DNA from 2 places in the Clostridium sp. TJA032 genome. Region 2 is predicted to be linked to the other one. Evidence: riboswitches for the same ligand, from Rfam matches in the RefSeq annotation. Region 2 holds a riboswitch; the other holds the start of a gene.

Region 1 (9,922 bases), on a different contig from region 2:
ATTTCAATTTAAAATAAAATCTTTAAAAATAATTAAGATTTTCTATATAAATTTTTAAGATTATTTATAAAAATTCTTTCATTTATTTTCATATGATTGTAAATAAAAAACAATTTTTAAAAATTATAATAAATATAAAGAGTTATTTCTTTACAATACATAATGATTGGAGATTTTACAATGAAAGAAAATATATGGTTAAGTTCTTTTCTAAACTTTTCTTTAAAAATTTTGTTTTTATTAGTATTATTAGGAAGTATTAGATATTTAAATTTTAATTGTGATATTTCATCCACTTCAGTAATACTTTCTTTAATAACAATTTCCTTAATACTATTTGTATTCTTCTATATAAAAAAAGGCTATAACAGAAAATTTTTAATTTTTTTCATCATATTTATTGCCTTTATATTTAGAGTTCTATGGTTTTTAAATATAGATAGTATTCCCATAGGTGATTTTAATAGAATGTTTATTTGTTCTGGTGAATTTTTAAATGGTTCAAATTATATGTTTAAAGGAACTTCTTACTTCGCAAGATTTCCACATATGTCTTTAACAGTTTTATATTTCTCATTGATTAGAAATTTTTTTAGCAATCCACTTGTAATTATCCGTATCATAAATTTATTATTTTCAATGTTTAATGTAATTTTAATCTATTTAATATCTAAAGAAATTTTTAAAGACAAGAATAAAAGCATCTGGGCCTTATTAATAAGCTCTTTATATCCTCCTATGATACTATATAACAATGTTTATTGTTCAGAAAATATAGCACTTCCCTTATTGCTACTTAGTGTTCTTATGTTTTTTAAATCAATAAATAAAAAACAAAGTCTATTATATTTAGTTTTTTGTGGAATATTTTTAGGTTTATCTCATCTTTTTAGACCAAATGGCTATGTTTTTATAGTAGCTTATTTAATGTACATATGTATTTATTTCAAAGAAAAGATTAATATTAAATTTAAAAAAGTTATAGTAACTTTATTTTCTTTTGTGCTTCCTATTGTTTTAGTTAGTACAATTCTTATTAAATTAAATATAACAGAGTTTCCTCTTTGGCATGGTACAGAGCCTATGAGTATTTCTATTCTAAAAGGCACTAATATATCTTCTGATGGTAAATGGAATTATGAAGATTCTCAAATATTTCAAAAATATAATGGTGATTATAATAAAGTAAATAGTGCTGCTAAAGAAATAATTAAAAATAGATTAGTAAATACACCTAAAATAGAACTTGCTAAATTCTATGTTTCAAAATTTATACGTTTATGGAATAATGGAAGTTTTGCTGGAGATTATTGGTCTGAAGCTGGATTAGATAGTGCTTATAATAAGGATTACTATCTAAAAATATTAAAAAAAGAAAATGCAGATATGAAAATAAGAATTAGTAAAGAAGGAGCATTCTATACTCAAAGTTTCTATATTATACTGCTTTTACTATCATATATTGGGATATATAAAAATAAATCAAAAAGAAAAAAATCAATAGATTTACTTTATATACTTTTTGGTGGTATGTCAATTCAATTATTAATTATAGAGGCACAGGAAAGATATGCTTATCCTTTGTCATGGATATTTATAATACTTGCTACAACAGCCTTTAAATCTGAATCAGATAAGGAGGCTTTAAGTTATGAATAATATTAAATATATAATAAAATTATTAAGACCAAAGCATTGGATAAAAAACCTATTTGTATTTGGTCCAATAATTTTCTCAAATAACTTTTTAAATATGCATTTAATAATTAATAACATACTTACTTTTATATCATTCTGTTTTATATCATCTACAGTTTATATTCTAAATGACATAGTAGATATAGATAAAGATAAAAATCATCCTCAAAAATGTAAGAGGCCTTTAGCTAGTGGTAAAGTTAGTATTTTTACTGCCATAATAGTTGGAATAATACTTTGTACAGTATCTTTAATAATCTCTTTCAATTTAAATATTCATATATTTATTATCATAATAATTTATTTGATAAATAATATAGCATACTCATTTAAATTAAAAAATTTAATTATTATAGATGTATTCTCAATAGCCTTTGGATTTATACTTAGAGTATTGGCTGGAAGCTTTGCTACTGGAGTACCTGCATCAAGCTGGATAATTTTATGTACCCTATTCTTATCATTATTTTTAGATTTTAGTAAAAGAAGAAATGAAGTTATATCCTTAGGAAAAAATGCAAGTAGTCATAGAAAAAATTTATCTAAATATAATATCAAATTTTTAGATAAAATAATCAATATATCATTAACTTGTACAATAGTTTTTTATTCAATATATTGTATTTTAGGAACCTCCTCAAACTTATTTATTTGGACAAGTATCTTGGTAATTTTGGGAATAATAAGATATTATTATCTAATTTACTTTGAGGCTAAATTTGATAACCCTACTGATTTAATATTAAAAGATAAACAATTAATATTTATAATTTTATTATGGGGAATTTCTTGTCTAGTAATACTTAACTTATAAAAATATGTTTAATTTATAAATAAAAAACTTACAAACACTAATAATTTAAGTGATTGTAAGTTTTTTATATTGTCTTAGATTGATGCCTCTTCAGTTTTTAATGATTTTCTAGTTAATTTATTTATTTCATTTAGCTCTTTTTCAGTTAAATATCTCCACTCTCCTATATCTAACCCTTCTAATGAAACATTCATTATTCTTATTCTTTCTAACTTTATTACCTCATAACCAAAATACTGACACATTCTTCTTATTTGTCTGTTTAATCCTTGAGTTAATATTATTCTAAAAGAATTTTCACCTTCTTTTTTAACAAAACACTTCTTAGTAACTTTACCTAACACAGGAACCCCATTTCCCATGCCTTTTATAAAATCTTTAGTTACAGGTTTATTTACAGTTACAATATATTCTTTTTCATGGTTGTTTCCAGCTCTTAATATTTTATTTACTATATCTCCATCATTAGTCATAAATATTAAGCCTTGAGAATCTTTATCTAATCTTCCTATTGGGAAAATTCTTTTCTTATGATTTATAAAATCTACAATATTTCCTTTTACCTTGTGTTCAGTAGTACAAGTTATACCTACTGGCTTATTTAATGCAATATACACTAATTCATTTTCACTTTTTATAGGTTTACCATCTATATATACTTTCTGACCTTTTAAAACCTTCATTCCCATGGTAGCCTTAATATTATCTATCTTAACTCTGCCCTGTTCTATAAGCTTATCTGCCTCTCTCCTTGAGCAAAAGCCTGTTTCACTTATATACTTATTTAGCCTAACTTCATCTCTAACTTCATCCTTATTTGATACTATAATCGTATTATTTTCTGAAGCTTTTTTTGCTAAATTGCTTTTCTTAAAATTATTTTTCTTATGAACTCTTTTATTTATAAAATCTGAATTACTTTTAGTTTTAAAATCTTTATTTTTCTTATTACTATTTCTTAATGTTTTTCTCACTATGAATAATCCCTTCCTTTTTTAATTTTTCTTTTCATAGCCTGAATTATTTATTTTTATTCTAAAATTATTCGTTGTATTATCATCTTTATTTACGCTTTCAACATAATTAGTTACCTTATTTAAATCAACAGTATCAACCATTTTACCAGTAATATAAACATCTACAATTCTGTTTGGTGGAAGCATATCCTCTTGTTCAAAACCTTTTAAAATAGCTATCATTCCATCATCAAACTTTTTATTATCTAGCTTAAGTTCTGTTACTAAGATATTTCCCTTTTCAGTTGGAGAATAACAATATACTATTCTATCAAATCTATTTATTCCTAATTTAACCTTTGAAGTACCTTGAATTAATATTGTTGTTTCTTGTTGTTTATACATATAAGTAAAAGCACAAGTAAAAATAATAACTATTATAGAAGCAAATATTATTATTTTTTTATAGTGTCTAAAGGTCTTTTTTTCTCTTCCTGAAAGCTCTTCACCTAATTTATTTTCTGACCTTGTTTTTATTCTTATAAAGTCTCCATCTCTAGTTAATATTATGCTCCCCTTCTTACTTTCTAAAAGAACTAATCCTTTATATAAAGTTTCTTCCCCCTCAGAACCTCTTATTACAGATAAGGTTTCTAAATCTCTAAAATTTATATTTAAATACATTGCTAAATTAGTATAGTTTGCATTATATAATAAAAGCAAGTAAGCTATTAAATAATTTGACCAATCAATTATTTGTTCATTTGAAAAACCTGTTTTCTTAGCAATAATTTTTGTTTTTAATTCTTTTCTTATTAAAATCTTTCTTAATAATACTTCTTCATCAATTAAATAATACGCTATATTAAGAATTTTATTTCTATCCTCAAGATTAAATCTTTCATTAGCTAGGGTTTTTAAATCAACATTAAATTCCTTAAGTTCTCTTTTAAAAGCAATTATTTCTTTTTTTAGCACACTTTTTTCTAAGTTTCTTTTTACACTTCTAGTAGAAAACATATATTTATCTTTTCTAAAAGTTAATTCGCTCACTAAAGCTACACTCCTTTATGTTTATTTTACAAAAAATAAGACTAAGTATAAACCCAGTCTTATTGTACTAACTTTCCTTTAACTATAACCCTATTTTTTGCATCCTTTGTACATGTAACTATTGTTATAGTAGCATCTTTTGTAGGATTTAAAGCTTCCGTTTCATTTGGAGTAACCTCATACATATCTGTTACTTCGTAAGTATACTCTTTACCATTATAAGTAACAATAATCTTATCTCCTTTTTGTAACTTATCAATATCCTTAAAAGCTTGACCAAAATATGATATTCTATGACCTGCTATAGCAAAATTTCCTTTTTGTCCTGGCATTGGTGAACCTGGGAAATGTCCTACAACATATTTTATATCATTATAACTAACTCCTTCTATTATCCCTATCTCTAAGTTTAATCTAGGTATATTTAAAATTCCTATACCCTTACCATCCTCAAGCTGTGCTTTTTCTGGAGTTTTATTATCTTTATTTTCTGTAGTATCCGTATTACTTTTATCACTACTTTCACTATTACTACTTTCACTATTATTATTATTTGCAGGTAATTCTTTCTTATTTTCTTCTCCCTCTGGAACATCAAACTGTAAGTTCTTAAAACTTTCTAAAACTGCTTGTTGTTGCTTATAAGTATCATATTTCATCCAAACAGTTAAGCCAACTAAGCCTATACCTACAACAATCAATAAAATACCAAGTATGTTTCTGATTTTTCCCCACATATAAAAATTCACCCTTTCAACTCAAAGTATCTTATAAATAATCTTATATAAAATTATTAATTTATTTTTCTTCTACTAAATCTCAATTTATTATACCATAGCAACACTTTATATCTATATATTTTTTTACATATAAGTATATTTTTTAACAAATAAAATTTATAAATATATTTAATTACGTATGTAAAGCTATAATAATTTATAAACTTTATATATAATGTAAACATACAAACTTTAAAATAAATTACGAGGTGATTAATATGAGAATAGGAATGGGATATGATGTTCATAAGCTAGTTGAAAATAGAGACCTTATATTAGGTGGCATAAAAATTCCATATGAAAAAGGGCTTTTAGGACATTCAGATGCTGATGTTTTACTTCACGCCATAATGGATTCCTTACTAGGTGCTGCTGCTTTAGGAGATATTGGTAAACACTTTCCTGATACAGACCCTAAATATAAGGGAGCAAATAGTTTAAAACTATTAGAATTTGTTGGCAAACTTTTAGAAGAAAATAATTATAAAATTTGCAATATAGATTCAACTATAATAGCTCAAAAACCTAAAATGGCACCTTATATACTTACCATGAGAGAAAATATTGCTAAAGTATTAAAAATAAATTTAAATCAAATAAACATAAAAGCTACAACTGAAGAAGGACTTGGCTTTACAGGCTCAGGTGAAGGAATTTCTTCTCAAAGTATCTGTCTTTTATGTAATTAAAAATAAAAAAACTTACAATCTATATTAAGATAAAATAATAATCTTAAAATAAGATTGTAAGTTTTTTTAGCCCCAATTTAAATAAAAAATACTAAACTTAATTTTTTAAGCTACCTCAAGCTCCTCATTATTTTTAGTCTGTCCTTTCTTTTGGAAAAATGCTATAAATATTATTGCACTTATTCCCATTAAGTATGGATAAAATAAAAATTTCATTATTTCAAAGGAACTTAAGCCTGTTAAAGCTGCTGCTGACATAAGTTGAGCACCATAAGGAATTATTCCTTGAACTGCACAAGAAAACATATCTAATATTCCTGCAATTCTTTTTGAATCTAAATTATATTTATCTGAAATATCTTTTGCTAAAGGTCCTACTGTAACTATAGCAATTGTATTATTTGCTGTACATGCATCAACTAAACTTACTAATAATCCAATACCAAACTCAGCACCTTTTTTACCGTTTATTCTCTTTGTAACTAAGTTTAAAACGTAATCTATTCCTCCGTTTGCCTTTATTATTTCAACAATTCCTCCAATAATTATTGAAATTAGTATAAGCTCACTCATTCCACCTATACCAGTTGATATTGAAGTAAAGAATGTTTTTACATCTAAAGAACCTGTAAAAAATCCAATAGCACCTGCTAAAACTATTCCCCCTGATAAAACAGCTATTACATTAGCTCCCATCAAAGCTGCTATTAATATTCCTAAATAAGGAATTATTTTTATAAAATTATAATCATAATGTCCTACTGAAGTATTAGCTCCACTTCCTAAAACCGTATATATAATAATAACTAAAATTGCAGCTGGTAATATAACCTTAAAATTAACTTTAAACTTGTCCTTCATTGCACAGCCCTGTGTTTTTGTAGCTGCTATTGTTGTATCAGAAATCATTGAAAGATTGTCTCCAAACATAGCACCTCCAACTACGGCACCTACAATAAGTGGTAAAGCTATATCTGTTTTATCTGAAATCCCCATTGCAATAGGAACGATAGCTGCTATAGTTCCCATTGATGTACCTAAAGATATAGCTATAAATGATGATATTACAAATATACCTGCAACTAATATATTTTTAGGTAATATTGTTAATCCTAAATTTACTGTAGACTCTACAGCTCCCATGCTTTTAGCTACTTCTGCAAATGCACCAGCTAATATAAATATTAAGCACATTAAAATTATATTACTATTTCCTGCCCCTTTACAAAATATCTCTACGTTCTTTTCAAGTCCTCTTTTTCTATTTGTAAATATTCCAAATAAAACTGCGATTATTCCTGGAACTAAAACAGATACAGAGTAGAAGTCTTTCATTACTAATGAAGTTCCCAAATAAATAGCTACAAAAATTATTAATGGTAATAATGCTGAAAACTTTCCTTTTTTCATTTTTTTCCTCCTAATCTTAATCTATTTAATAAATCTATCTTTATCCTACAAAATAAAAAAACTCCTATCCTATGATAGAAGTTATTATTCTTACAGATTCGCATTCTTATCTCTCAGTTTCTACCGCAGGATTTAGCACCGCTATAAATCTTTGCATAAGAAAGCATACTGACTTATTTAAAAGTTTAAATCAGTATTATTTTAACCGCAAAGAATTACCGGTTGCTGGGTTTCACAGGGCCAGTCCCTCCACCTCTCTTGATAAGATTTATTAAATTTTGTTTTTTTAATATTATCATTCTAAAATTACTTTGTCAAATAAATTATATGACATTAATAATTTATTTACTTATTAATTTATATAACAATGCTTCTAATAATATGCCTTCATTTTTTGGATAATTAAACTTTTCGCTATACTCTATTGCTTCTGCAATAAAATCACAAGATTTTTCTAAAGCCTTCTTAACATCCTCTCCTTTTAATATCCATCCGATTAAAAGTGAAGCAAAGGTATCACCTGTCCCACAATAAAAAGCATTTATTTTTTTATGAGAGTATGTATAAAAAATCTTCTCCTTCTTATCATAGAGTACAGTATCAATATATTCATCACCTTTTGAACTTGATACACTTGTTATTATACTTATTCTAGGTCCTAATTCACTTAAATCTATTAAATACTCCTTTATCTCCTCTTCACTTAAATATTCTTTATATTCTCTTCCTAAAAGAAAAGAGGCTTCTGTTAAATTTGGAGTTATTATATGTGCATCTTTTATAAGTTCTCTCATTTCTTCAATTATTTCAAAACTCATGCCATCATAAAGCTTTCCCCCATCAGCCATTACAGGGTCTATAAGAACTAAAGTATTCTTCTCTTTAAATTCTTTTATAAAACTCTTTACAAAATTAACTTGCTTAGGGTCTGCTAAATAACCACTATATATACATTTAAAATCTAGATTTAATTTTTTCCAATGTTCTTTAGTTTCATATATAAAATCTGTTAAATCCCTAAAAGCTGGTTTTCCAAAGCCATCTGTATGAGTTGACAAAACTGCTGTAGGCAAAGGACACACTTGATTTCCCATTGAAGATAACACAGGTATTATTGTTGCTAAAGCCGCTCTTCCATAGCAAGACATATCATGAATTGCAGCAATTTTATTTACAGGATTCATCTTTATTCCTCCTTAAAATTTTAATAAATAAACTTTATGCTTTTTTAATATTATATCAGTTTAATAATATAATACTAATTTACTTTTTAGTATTTTAAAATTTATTATAAAAAAAAGCATCGCCTAAATAGACGATGCTTGGTGCACCATCAGGGATTCGAACCCTGGACTCCCTGATTAAGAGTCAGGTGCTCTACCAACTGAGCTAATGGTGCATATTATATTTTTAAGCATTATTTTACAAATAAACCTTAAAAAATGGAGCGGGTACCGGGAATCGAACCCGGGTATCCAGCTTGGAAGGCTGGTGTTCTACCATTGAACTACACCCGCAAATACATTTATATATTAACATAACATTAATATCTTGTCAAGTTTAACCAATTAAATGGCTGGGATAGCAGGATTCGAACCTGCGAATGACGGAGTCAAAGTCCGTTGCCTTACCGCTTGGCGATATCCCAATATGGTGTACCTTAAGGGATTCGAACCCCTGACCCACGGCTTAGAAGGCCGTTGCTCTATCCAGCTGAGCTAAAGATACAAACTTGAACTAACAAAAATTATTATACATATTTATTTAAATATTGTCAACAATTTTTTAATTTATTATGTTATGTTAATCAATTCAAGTCTTTACCACATAAAAAAAATAATGAAAATACCTATACTTATACTACATCTTCTAGATGTTTAAAAAGAACTATTTTAAACTTTTCTTCGTCCTCTTTATTTTTATGTGCATTTTCACAAACTCTAAACCATTCTTCTGTACTCATCCCTATAGTTTTTTCAAATAATTCTTCACTATCTGTTTGTAAATTAGTTTCTACAACAAATTTACCAAGTTCTTCAGCTGTTTCAAAAGCCTTTAAATATAAGAACTCGTCATCATTTCCAAGCCAGTTATTATTGAACCTACTACAGAATATCTTTAGTTTTCTCATTCCATTTTCAGCACTTAATCCTTTTAATTTTCTTAGTGCTACAATGTCCCTTTTCATTTTGTCTTTGTCTTCTTCTGTTGCATTGCTGCTTATCATTGCGCTTATTTTTTCAACATCAATTGAAGGTATTCTTGTTATTAACTTATTCTTCCCTTCAACCCACTTATAATAAGCTTCAGGCATGAAAGCATACTCTATAAACCCTATTAACTTTCCAAAATTAGGTAAAATCACCCAAACATTTTCAATTCCCACTTTTCTGTTAAATATAACATAGTGTAAATATTTGGTTTCTTCGTTTATAGATTGTTCCTTAAACATTCTTCCTTTTAGGGTTTCATTTTTAGTTATTAATTCCCCCCAAAATTTTTCGGGATTTTCTTCTGTTTTTG
Region 2 (9,922 bases):
AATGGCATAGTTGGTTTCTATGGAAACTTAGACCCTGAAATAAAAGTTAAAGAAGGGGATGTGGTTAAAAAAGGTGATGTTATAGGTAAGATTGGAAAAACAATTCAAAATAATCCAAGTGATAGAGTTTCAGAAAATTACTTAATGTTCCATATGGAAAATTCTAAAGAACCAGTAGACCCTCAAAAATATTTAAAAGATGTTCCTGTAAAGGAATAAAAAATACATAATCAGCTGCTTTAATTTTAGCAGCTGATTTAATAAAAAAGATTAAGGAGGAATGGTTCTTGAAAGATTATATTGAGGAAAGAGTGTTAGAGGTAGCTCAATACATTATTTATTCAAGAGCTACAATAAGAAAAACAGCTAAGGTTTTTGGAGTTAGTAAAAGTACTATACATAAAGATATGACTGAAAGATTACCAAAGATAAATCCAGATATAGCAGAGGAAGCTAAAAGTATATTAGATTTAAATAAGGCAGAAAGACATATAAGAGGTGGAAAAGCAACTAAATTAAAATATAAAGTTGTTGAATGATGAAAATATTCCTTATATAATAAAAGTTAGTATTTATGTATAATGTTATAGAAAATAATAATTATTATTATATATTAGGGAGTTGTAAATATGTGGTTTTGGAAAAACAGTACAGACATGGGTATAGACCTTGGAACAGCAACTGTTCTTGTCTATATGAAGGATAAAGGTATAGTCTTAAAAGAGCCCTCAGTAGTTGCTATAGATAAAAACAAAAATAAGGTTTTAGCTGTTGGAGAAGCTGCAAGACAAATGATTGGAAGAACACCTGGAAATATAGTTGCACTTAGACCTATGAGGAATGGGGTTATATCAGATTATGAAATGACTGAAGCTATGCTTAAATATTTCATAAAAAAAGGTGTTGGAAATAGAAGAATATCAGCACCTAAAGTTATGATTTGTATTCCTTGTCAAGCAACAGAAATAGAGAAGAGAGCTGTTATAGATGCAGCAAAAAATTCAGGAGCTAAAGATGTTTACCTTATAGAAGAACCATTAGCAGCTGCTATAGGAGCAGGTTTAGATATATCTAAAGCAAGTGGACATATGGTTGTTGATATAGGTGGAGGTACAGCAGATATAGCAATAATTTCTCTTGGAGGAATTGTTATAAGAGAGTCTGTAAAAGTAGCTGGTGATAAATTTGATGAAGCTATAATAAAGTTTGTAAGAAATAAATATAAGCTTATGATTGGTGAAAGAACAGCAGAAGAATTAAAAATAAACGTTGCTACAGCAGTAGAAGGAAATAGAAAAGAAACTATGGAAGTTAAAGGAAGAAACCTTATTACAGGACTACCAGGAACTATAAATGTTGATAGTGATGAGCTTAGAATGGCTTTAAAAGATGAAGTTAGCACAATTGGAGAGGCAGTTCATTCTGTTCTTGAAAAAACACCACCAGAATTAGCAGCAGACATAATAGAAGAAGGAATTCTTATGACTGGTGGAGGAGCTTTATTAAATGGACTTGATAGATTTATTGAGGAAAGGACAGGCATTAAGGTTAAAGTAGCAGATGATGCTATAAAATGCGTTGCAGAGGGTACTGGTAAGGTATTAAAGACATTTGAAAAATTAAATATAAGTATGGATAATTTAGAAGTTAAATTGATAGACGAATAAAATTAACTACATATCTCTTAGATTAAGAGATATGTAGTTAATTTTTTTTATTTAAGTTATAGGCTGTAACTAAAGAATCTGCTATAACTTTAGACATATCTAATATAAAATTTAATCTAATAGGTCTAGAAGTAAATGATTCTATATTCTCAGAAGAATCTACTATAGCTATTATAGAAATATTTCCAACACTTCTTAAAGTTTTTCCAACACCTTTTCCAGGATATATTGGCTTAGTTCTAACATGAATTTCTCCAATAGAATTTGCATCACCTAAGCAAGCATCAATTGCTAGTATTTTATGATTAGGATATGCTTTTGAAATTTTATCTATTTCAGTATCTAAATTTAAGGCGTGAATTGGAGATTTTAAAGTTCCAAAAACCTTTAAAGGAAAAGATTTTTCTTTTAATAATGTACCAACCATAGGGCCAAGACAATCACCAATACATTTATCTGTTCCTATACATACTATAATTGTTTTTTCATCTATATGATTTTTAAGGAAATTAGAAATTTTATAATATGATAAGTTATTTTTATAGTAAATTTTCACTTTTTCCAAGGTATCACTATGTCAAAGGCTTAAAACTAGTTTGACATACTCCTTTCTTAATATTTTAAGTTTCTATCAGTTAATTATATGAAGGAAAAAATAGAAATATTAAATCAAGTATAAAAATATTTTATGTGGAAATTATTAAAGAGGAGGTGAAGAAATTTATGAGTAGAAAAGTTTTAAGTATTTTAGTAATAACTTTAACTATTATAACTTTAGGAGTTATTATAAATATTCCGAAGGTAAATAAAGAAAAAATAAAATTGAAAAAAGAAAGTTTAGTACTTAATGAAAATAATAATTTCAATAAAGAAAAAGTAGAAAAAGCACCTTTAAACGAAGAAAAAGTAATTTTGCCAAGTAAAGAAAAAAGTAATATAGAAAAAGATAATTTTATTAAAAAAGATGAAAATAATAAAGTAGAAGAAAATGATAAAAAAGAATTAGAAATAAATAAAGATTCAAATAAAGTTAATGAATTTAAAAATAGTAGTTCAAAGGAAAAAAATAATTCCTTAAAAGAAAATAAAAAGGAAAATATAAAGCTTTTTAAAGTTGATAAGTACTCTATTCCAAGTAAGATAAGTAAGAAGGATAAATTTAAATTATTAAAATTATCTAAGGAGTTATCTATAGATGACTATAAAACTTTATTAAAGCACATAAAAAGAACAGATGAGTTAGAGGCAGCTATTGATATATTTAAAATACTTCAAGAGAAGCTATCCTATAAAGATTTTGAGTATGTAAAAGAATTATTAAATCCTTTTATAAATATATCGCTAATAGAAGAAAAAATATAAGTTAAAAAAGAAGTAAATTGGAGAAAAAAAGAGTAATTTAAAAATAAATTAACATAATATCTTTAAATGGCTTAAAATTGAGTTTGAAATAAAAAGCATAACAATATATACTAAGTCTTGTCGATTGGCGATGAGCCAAGAGATAGAAGTTAAAAATACGCTGGTGTGGCTCAATTGGCAGAGCAGCTGACTTGTAATCAGCAGGTTATCGGTTCAAGTCCGATCATCAGCTCCATAAGTGGTGGAATTCCCGAGTGGCCAAAGGGGGCAGACTGTAAATCTGTTGTCGGACGACTTCGAAGGTTCGAATCCTTCTTCCACCACCAATAAGGTCGCATAGCTCAGCTGGGAGAGCACCTGCCTTACAAGCAGGGGGTCACAGGTTCGATCCCTGTTGCGACCACCATTAAAAATAAAATAATAAATACGCTGGTGTGGCTCAATTGGCAGAGCAGCTGACTTGTAATCAGCAGGTTATCGGTTCAAGTCCGATCATCAGCTCCATAAGTGGTGGAATTCCCGAGTGGCCAAAGGGGGCAGACTGTAAATCTGTTGTCGGACGACTTCGAAGGTTCGAATCCTTCTTCCACCACCAATTAAAAAATAAAATATAAATATGCTGGTGTGGCTCAATTGGCAGAGCAGCTGACTTGTAATCAGCAGGTTATCGGTTCAAGTCCGATCATCAGCTCCAAATGTGGTGGAATTCCCGAGTGGCCAAAGGGGGCAGACTGTAAATCTGTTGTCGGACGACTTCGAAGGTTCGAATCCTTCTTCCACCACCAGCAAGAGACACTTAATTTAGTGTCTCTTTGTTAAAATAATATATTTAAAATAGAATATTTAGTATTTATATACTCTTATCCAGAGAGGTGGAGGGAAACAGGCCCTATGAAACCCGGCAACCAGTGAAATTCACTAAGGTGCCAATTCCGGTAAAGAAATTCTTTACAAGATGAGAGAAGATAAATTTAGTGTATAACTAAAATCTCTTCTTAAGTCTTTAAGAAGAGATTTTTTTATTAAAATCATTTTAAAGGCGCGCATTAAGATGATTTTAATAAACAAAAAATATATTATTTTAAGTCGTGGGAAGATAATAAATATTACTTGTTGAATATATAGGGTTGGATAAATAAAAAATGAAAGGGGTGAATTAGCTATCTTAATATAAGTGTAAGATAGCCTAAATCATGAGAAGATTATTTACATCAGAATCAGTTACTGAAGGACATCCAGATAAAATTTGTGACCAAATTTCAGATGCAGTTTTAGATGCTATATTTGAAAAAGATCCAAATGCAAGAGTTGCTTGTGAAACAGCTGTTACTACAGGATTAGTAGTTGTAATGGGAGAAATAACAACAAACTGTTATGTTGATATTCCTAAAATAGCTAGAGAAACTATAAAAAATATAGGATATGATAGAGCTAAATATGGATTTGACTGTGAAACTTGTTCAGTTATGACTACAATAGATGAGCAATCATCAGATATCGCTATGGGTGTTGATGAAGCTTTAGAATCAAGAGCAGGAGAAAAAATTGATATAGATGCAGTAGGTGCAGGAGACCAAGGAATGATGTTTGGTTTTGCTACTAATGAAACTGAAGAATTTATGCCAGCACCAATAGCTATGGCTCATAGATTATCAAGAAGATTAACAGAGGTAAGAAAGAACGGAACTTTACCTTACTTAAGACCAGATGGAAAAACTCAAGTTACTGTTGAGTATGAAGATGACAAACCAGTTAGAATAGATGCAATAGTAATTTCAACACAACATGGTCCTGAGGTTTCTCAAGAGCAAATACAAGCTGATTTAATGGAGCATGTTATAAAAGCTGTTATACCAGCAGAATTATTAGATGAAAATACTAAATACTATATAAATCCAACTGGAAGATTCGTTATAGGCGGACCTCAAGGAGATGCTGGATTAACAGGAAGAAAAATAATTGTTGACACTTATGGTGGATATGGAAGACACGGTGGTGGTGCTTTCTCAGGAAAAGATCCAACTAAGGTTGATAGATCAGCTGCATATGCTGCTAGATGGGTAGCTAAAAACTTAGTTGCTGCAGGTGTTGCAGATAAATTAGAAGTTCAAGTTGCTTATGCTATAGGTGTTGCTAAACCAGTATCAATAATAGTAGATACTTTCGGAACAGGAAAAATTTCTGACGAAAAAATAGTTGATATAATAAATAAGGTATTTGACTTAAGACCAGGTGCTATAATAAGAGACTTAGACTTAAGAAGACCTATATACAAACAAACAGCTGCTTATGGACACTTTGGAAGAACAGATTTAGACCTTCCATGGGAAAACTTAAATAAAGTTGAAGAAATAAAAAAATATCTTTAATATAAAAAAGCTTAGGATTTTTCCTAAGCTTTTTTATATATTATTTATAAGTTCATAAAATTAATTTTGTAATATAATAAATTTTTTAAGCTTTATGAACTATTTTTCCATTAACTATTACGTATTTTATATCTATATTTTCATCAAAAAGAATTAAGTCAGCATCATAACCTTCCTTAATTAAACCTTTTCTATCGTCTACTTTACAATGTCTTGCACCATTATAAGTAGCCATTTTTATAACCTCATTAAGTGGATAATTAGTATTTAAAAATACATTTTTAACTGCAACATCTAATGTTAAAATTGAACCTGCTAAAGAACCACTTAATAATCTTGCAGCACCATTTTTAACTTCAACATCTTGACCACCTAATGTATACATTCCATCAGGCATACAACAAGCCATCATAGCATCAGTTATTAATAGAACTTTATCTGTTCCCTTTTGTTTATATGCAACTCTTAAACTTGGATATGCTATATGAATACCATCAGATATTGTTTCAGTAGTTATTTCACTATCAAAAACTGCACCTACAACTCCAGGTTCTCTATGAGTAAATGGAGTCATTGCATTAAAAAGGTGCGTAGCATGAGAACAACCACATTTTATTCCTTCCATAGCTTCTTCATAAGTTGCCTTTGTGTGTCCCATAGAAACTACTATACCTTTTTTGCTTAAAAATTTAGTAAGGTCTTTAGCACCATCTACTTCAGGAGCAAGAGTTATTGATACAACATCCTCTTCATGTTCTCCAACTAATTTATAAAAGTTTTCTTCAGTTGGAGGTATTAAAAATTCAGGATTTTGAGCACCTATGGCTCCAGGACTTATAAATGGACCTTCTAAGTGAGCACCTAAAACATTAGCACCTTCAGTTCCTTCAGTTTTTGCTTTATGAATTGCTTTCATTGATTTACATACATCTTCAGCAGCTACAGTCATAGTTGTTGGTAAAAATGAAGTTGTACCATGCTTAACTATAACTTTTGAGATTTCATTTATGGCTTCATAAGTTCCATCCATGGTATCATGCCCACCAGCACCATGTATATGAACATCTATAAATCCAGGAGATAGATACAATCCTTGTCCATCTATAACTTCACAATCACATTCATTTTTAGGATTTATATCTTTAATTTTTCCATTTTCTATAAGTATATTTCCTTTTTCAATCTTATCTAAATATACTATATTACAGTTTTTTATTAACATACGAATCACCTTCCTCATAATAATCTTAAAATTTTAATTTAAGTAAGTCAACATAATAAGGCTTATGATTTAAATTAAATAATTGTGATATAATTAGTAGTAAATATTAAAGAAAAAACCTTTTAGGAGGTAATATGGAAGTACTAAATGGAATAGTTGAGAGTATAGTATTTAATAGTGCAGATACTGGTTATACAGTAATAAAATTTAGAGAAAATAATATTAATCATACAGTTGTTGGAGTTTTGCCTCATGTAAAGGAAGGTCAAACTTTAAAGTTAAAAGGAAGTTGGGTTAATCATTCTAATTTTGGAAAACAATTTAAGGTGGAAGAGTGTGAAGAAATATTACCAACTTCAAAAGAAGGAATAGAAAAATATTTAGCTTCTGGAATAATACAAGGTATTGGGCCTGTTACAGCAAAAAAAATTGTAAATAAATTTGGAGAAGATACTCTTGATATTTTAGATAATAATATAGAAAGATTAAAAGAAATAGAAGGTATAGGAAAGAAAAAATTAGAAACTATAATTGATTCATATAAAGAACAAAGAGAATTAAAAAATATAACTATATTTTTGCAAACTCATGGATTAAGTGTAAATCAATGTTTGAAAATATATAAAAAGTATGGAGCAAACTCAGTAGAAACAGTAAAAAATAATCCATACATACTCTGTGATGAAATTTCAGGAATAGGGTTTAAAACTTCAGATAAAATTGCTAGAAGTTTAGGAATAGAAATTGATTCTCCCTTTAGAATTCAAAGTGGAATAAGATATGTAATAAATGATTTTTGTGCTAATGGTCATACATTTATGCCAAAGGATAAACTTATTAAAGAGGCTAGTAATGTACTTACCGTAAGTTATGATGTAATAGAAGAAAATATTAAAAATGCTGCTTTAGATAGAAAAATAAAACTAGAAAAAATTAATGATAAAGAAGGTGTTTTTACAATACCTAATTATTATTGTGAGCTTGGAATAACTAACAGAATTTTAACCTTAGCTATAAGTAATTTTCAAGATGTAAATGTAGATGTAAATCACTTAATACTTCAATTTGAAAAGAAAAATAATATAACTTTTGCTAAATCACAAAAAGATGCTATAATAAGTGCTTTTCAAAATGGTATAGAAATAATAACAGGTGGTCCTGGTACAGGAAAAACAACAATAATAAAATGTATAATTGAAATTTTTGAAACCTGTGGAATGAAGGTTCTTTTGGGAGCTCCTACAGGAAGAGCTGCTAAAAGAATGAGTGAATCAACAGGTAAAGAGGCAACAACAATACATAGAATGCTTGATATGGGGGTTTTTGAAAAGGAAGAAAGTGTTTTTATAACTAATACAGAAGATAATTCCTTAGAGGCAGATGTTGTTATAATAGATGAGGCATCAATGATTGATATAACTTTAATGAATGCACTTCTTAAGGCAATTAAAGTTGGAACTAGACTTATTATAGTTGGAGATGTAGACCAGCTCCCATCAGTAGGTGCAGGAAATGTATTAAAAGATTTTATAGAAAGTGGCTTTACAAAGGTTGTACGTTTAAAAGAAATATTTAGGCAGGGAAAAGAGAGTATGATTGTAATAAATGCCCATAAAATAAATCAGGGAGAAATGCCTAAATTAAATGAAAAGGGAACAGATTTTTTCTTTATAAGAAATGACTTTCAAGATGGTATATTAAACACTATTGTAGATTTAATAAATACTAGATTACCTAAGTTTAATCCAAAGTGGGATAAATTAAAAAGTATACAGGTTTTAGTTCCTATGAAGAAGGGAATATTAGGAGTTACAAATTTAAATGAGAAACTTCAAAGTGTATTAAATCCAAAGGCACCTTATAAAAAAGAAAAAGAATTTAGAAGTGTTATATTTAGAGAGGGCGATAAGGTTATGCAAATTAAAAATAACTACTCTTTAAAATGGACTAGAATAGCAGGAAAAGGTGAGCATGAAGGTGTTGGCGTATTTAATGGAGATATGGGATTTATAAAAAGCATAGACCTAGAGGGAAAGAAATTATCTATAATTTTTGATGATGAGAGAGAAGTTGTTTATGATTTTATGTATTTAGATGAATTAGATTTAGCTTATGCAATTACAATACATAAAAGTCAAGGAAGTGAATTTAAGGTCGTTATAATTCCAGCATATATGGGAGCACCCTTACTTATGAATAGGAATTTATTATATACAGGGATAACTAGAGCAAAAGAATTAGTGGTTGTAGTTGGAGTTCCAAAGGCTTTAAAATATATGGTTGATAATAATAGGAGTATGGAGAGATATTCTTCTCTTAATTGGAGGATAAGAGAAGTTATATCTAATGAGGTTTTTGAAAAAGAATAAAATAGGAGGAATTTCACTTGGGGTTATATGAAAATAACTTAAAAGAGGAGAATAAATATAATAGTTTATTAAAAAAGTGGTACTTTAAAAAAGAAGAAATATTTATAAATTTTATATGTGAGCCCTATGAAGATATAAATTTTCTTAAGGATTTTATTTATTATTGTTTAAAAAATAGTGATAAAGTTTTATATGTAGGAAAAAATAAAAAATCTTTTAATAGTGAAAAGATAAAAGCATCAAATTTTTATTTTGTAAATTTTAGAGATATTTTTAACTTGAAAGAAAATTTTGATTTAGTAATTTATGATGACATAAGCTCTTATTCAAGTAAGACTTCTCTTCAATGTACTGAGGACTTGATGTATTTAAAAAGGTTTTGTAAAAAAATAATAATATGTTCAGTTTTTAAGATATTTAATAATATAAAGCACATAGAAGTTTTTAATAATAGAAAAGAACATTTTTTAGAACCTAGAGTTATAACAACTAGATATAACTTAGAATCATCTATGCCTTATAATTTATACGATTATATAGAATGGTTTATAAAAGAAAAAAGATTATTAGTTATAGATTTTCCTAATAAATTAAATTTAGATAAAATATATGATTATTATACTTATGATTTAAATTTGAAAAATAAGGTTAAAATAATAAAAGAAGATAAGAGAAATACCTTTTTTTATGCATTAAAGGAAAGCAAGTTAAGAAAGGAAGGGATAATATTTATGACAGATTCCCTTTCTAAATATTTTGATTTTTTATCAGACTGTGATGTACTTATATATTCTTTTGCACATGACTGTATAGATTATAAGAAAATAATATTTGCTTGTGGTGCTTTATGTAAAGAAAACAATAACAATAAAGAGGTTTTAATTCTTACTAATTGCGAAGAGGAAAATATAGAATTGGCTAGGAGGATAGCTA

The links. A riboswitch is a leader RNA that binds a small molecule or an ion and turns the genes downstream of it on or off. The one in region 2 is predicted to bind S-adenosylmethionine.
Region 1: it holds a riboswitch for S-adenosylmethionine, as region 2 does, so the genes downstream of both, AC4FRL_RS08660 (Na+/H+ antiporter NhaC family protein) here and metK (methionine adenosyltransferase) in region 2, are expected to answer to the same signal.

The regions. Positions count from the first base shown of each region.
Region 1 is NZ_JBZEFB010000003.1:74,399-84,320, forward strand. It holds gene AC4FRL_RS08630 (glycosyltransferase family 39 protein) at 181-1,659, shown strand; gene AC4FRL_RS08635 (decaprenyl-phosphate phosphoribosyltransferase) at 1,652-2,512, shown strand; gene rluF (23S rRNA pseudouridine(2604) synthase RluF) at 2,587-3,342, opposite strand; gene AC4FRL_RS08645 (anti-sigma factor domain-containing protein) at 3,508-4,521, opposite strand; gene AC4FRL_RS08650 (class D sortase) at 4,581-5,258, opposite strand; gene ispF (2-C-methyl-D-erythritol 2,4-cyclodiphosphate synthase) at 5,519-5,989, shown strand; gene AC4FRL_RS08660 (Na+/H+ antiporter NhaC family protein) at 6,095-7,399, opposite strand; SAM riboswitch class I at 7,503-7,667, opposite strand; gene AC4FRL_RS08665 (pyridoxamine kinase) at 7,741-8,583, opposite strand; tRNA gene AC4FRL_RS08670 (tRNA-Lys) at 8,723-8,798, opposite strand; tRNA gene AC4FRL_RS08675 (tRNA-Gly) at 8,843-8,916, opposite strand; tRNA gene AC4FRL_RS08680 (tRNA-Gln) at 8,973-9,047, opposite strand; tRNA gene AC4FRL_RS08685 (tRNA-Arg) at 9,051-9,127, opposite strand; gene AC4FRL_RS08690 (hypothetical protein) at 9,255-9,922, opposite strand, start outside.
Region 2 is NZ_JBZEFB010000001.1:1,470,460-1,480,381, reverse strand. It holds gene AC4FRL_RS06860 (peptidoglycan DD-metalloendopeptidase family protein) at 1-219, shown strand, start outside; gene spoIIID (sporulation transcriptional regulator SpoIIID) at 288-539, shown strand; gene mreB (rod shape-determining protein MreB) at 630-1,667, shown strand; gene yyaC (spore protease YyaC) at 1,705-2,232, opposite strand; gene AC4FRL_RS06840 (hypothetical protein) at 2,391-3,029, shown strand; tRNA gene AC4FRL_RS06835 (tRNA-Thr) at 3,189-3,264, shown strand; tRNA gene AC4FRL_RS06830 (tRNA-Tyr) at 3,270-3,355, shown strand; tRNA gene AC4FRL_RS06825 (tRNA-Val) at 3,360-3,435, shown strand; tRNA gene AC4FRL_RS06820 (tRNA-Thr) at 3,458-3,533, shown strand; tRNA gene AC4FRL_RS06815 (tRNA-Tyr) at 3,539-3,624, shown strand; tRNA gene AC4FRL_RS06810 (tRNA-Thr) at 3,648-3,723, shown strand; tRNA gene AC4FRL_RS06805 (tRNA-Tyr) at 3,729-3,814, shown strand; SAM riboswitch class I at 3,887-3,991, shown strand; gene metK (methionine adenosyltransferase) at 4,223-5,398, shown strand; gene nagA (N-acetylglucosamine-6-phosphate deacetylase) at 5,484-6,620, opposite strand; gene recD2 (SF1B family DNA helicase RecD2) at 6,755-8,989, shown strand; gene AC4FRL_RS06785 (hypothetical protein) at 9,007-9,922, shown strand, end outside.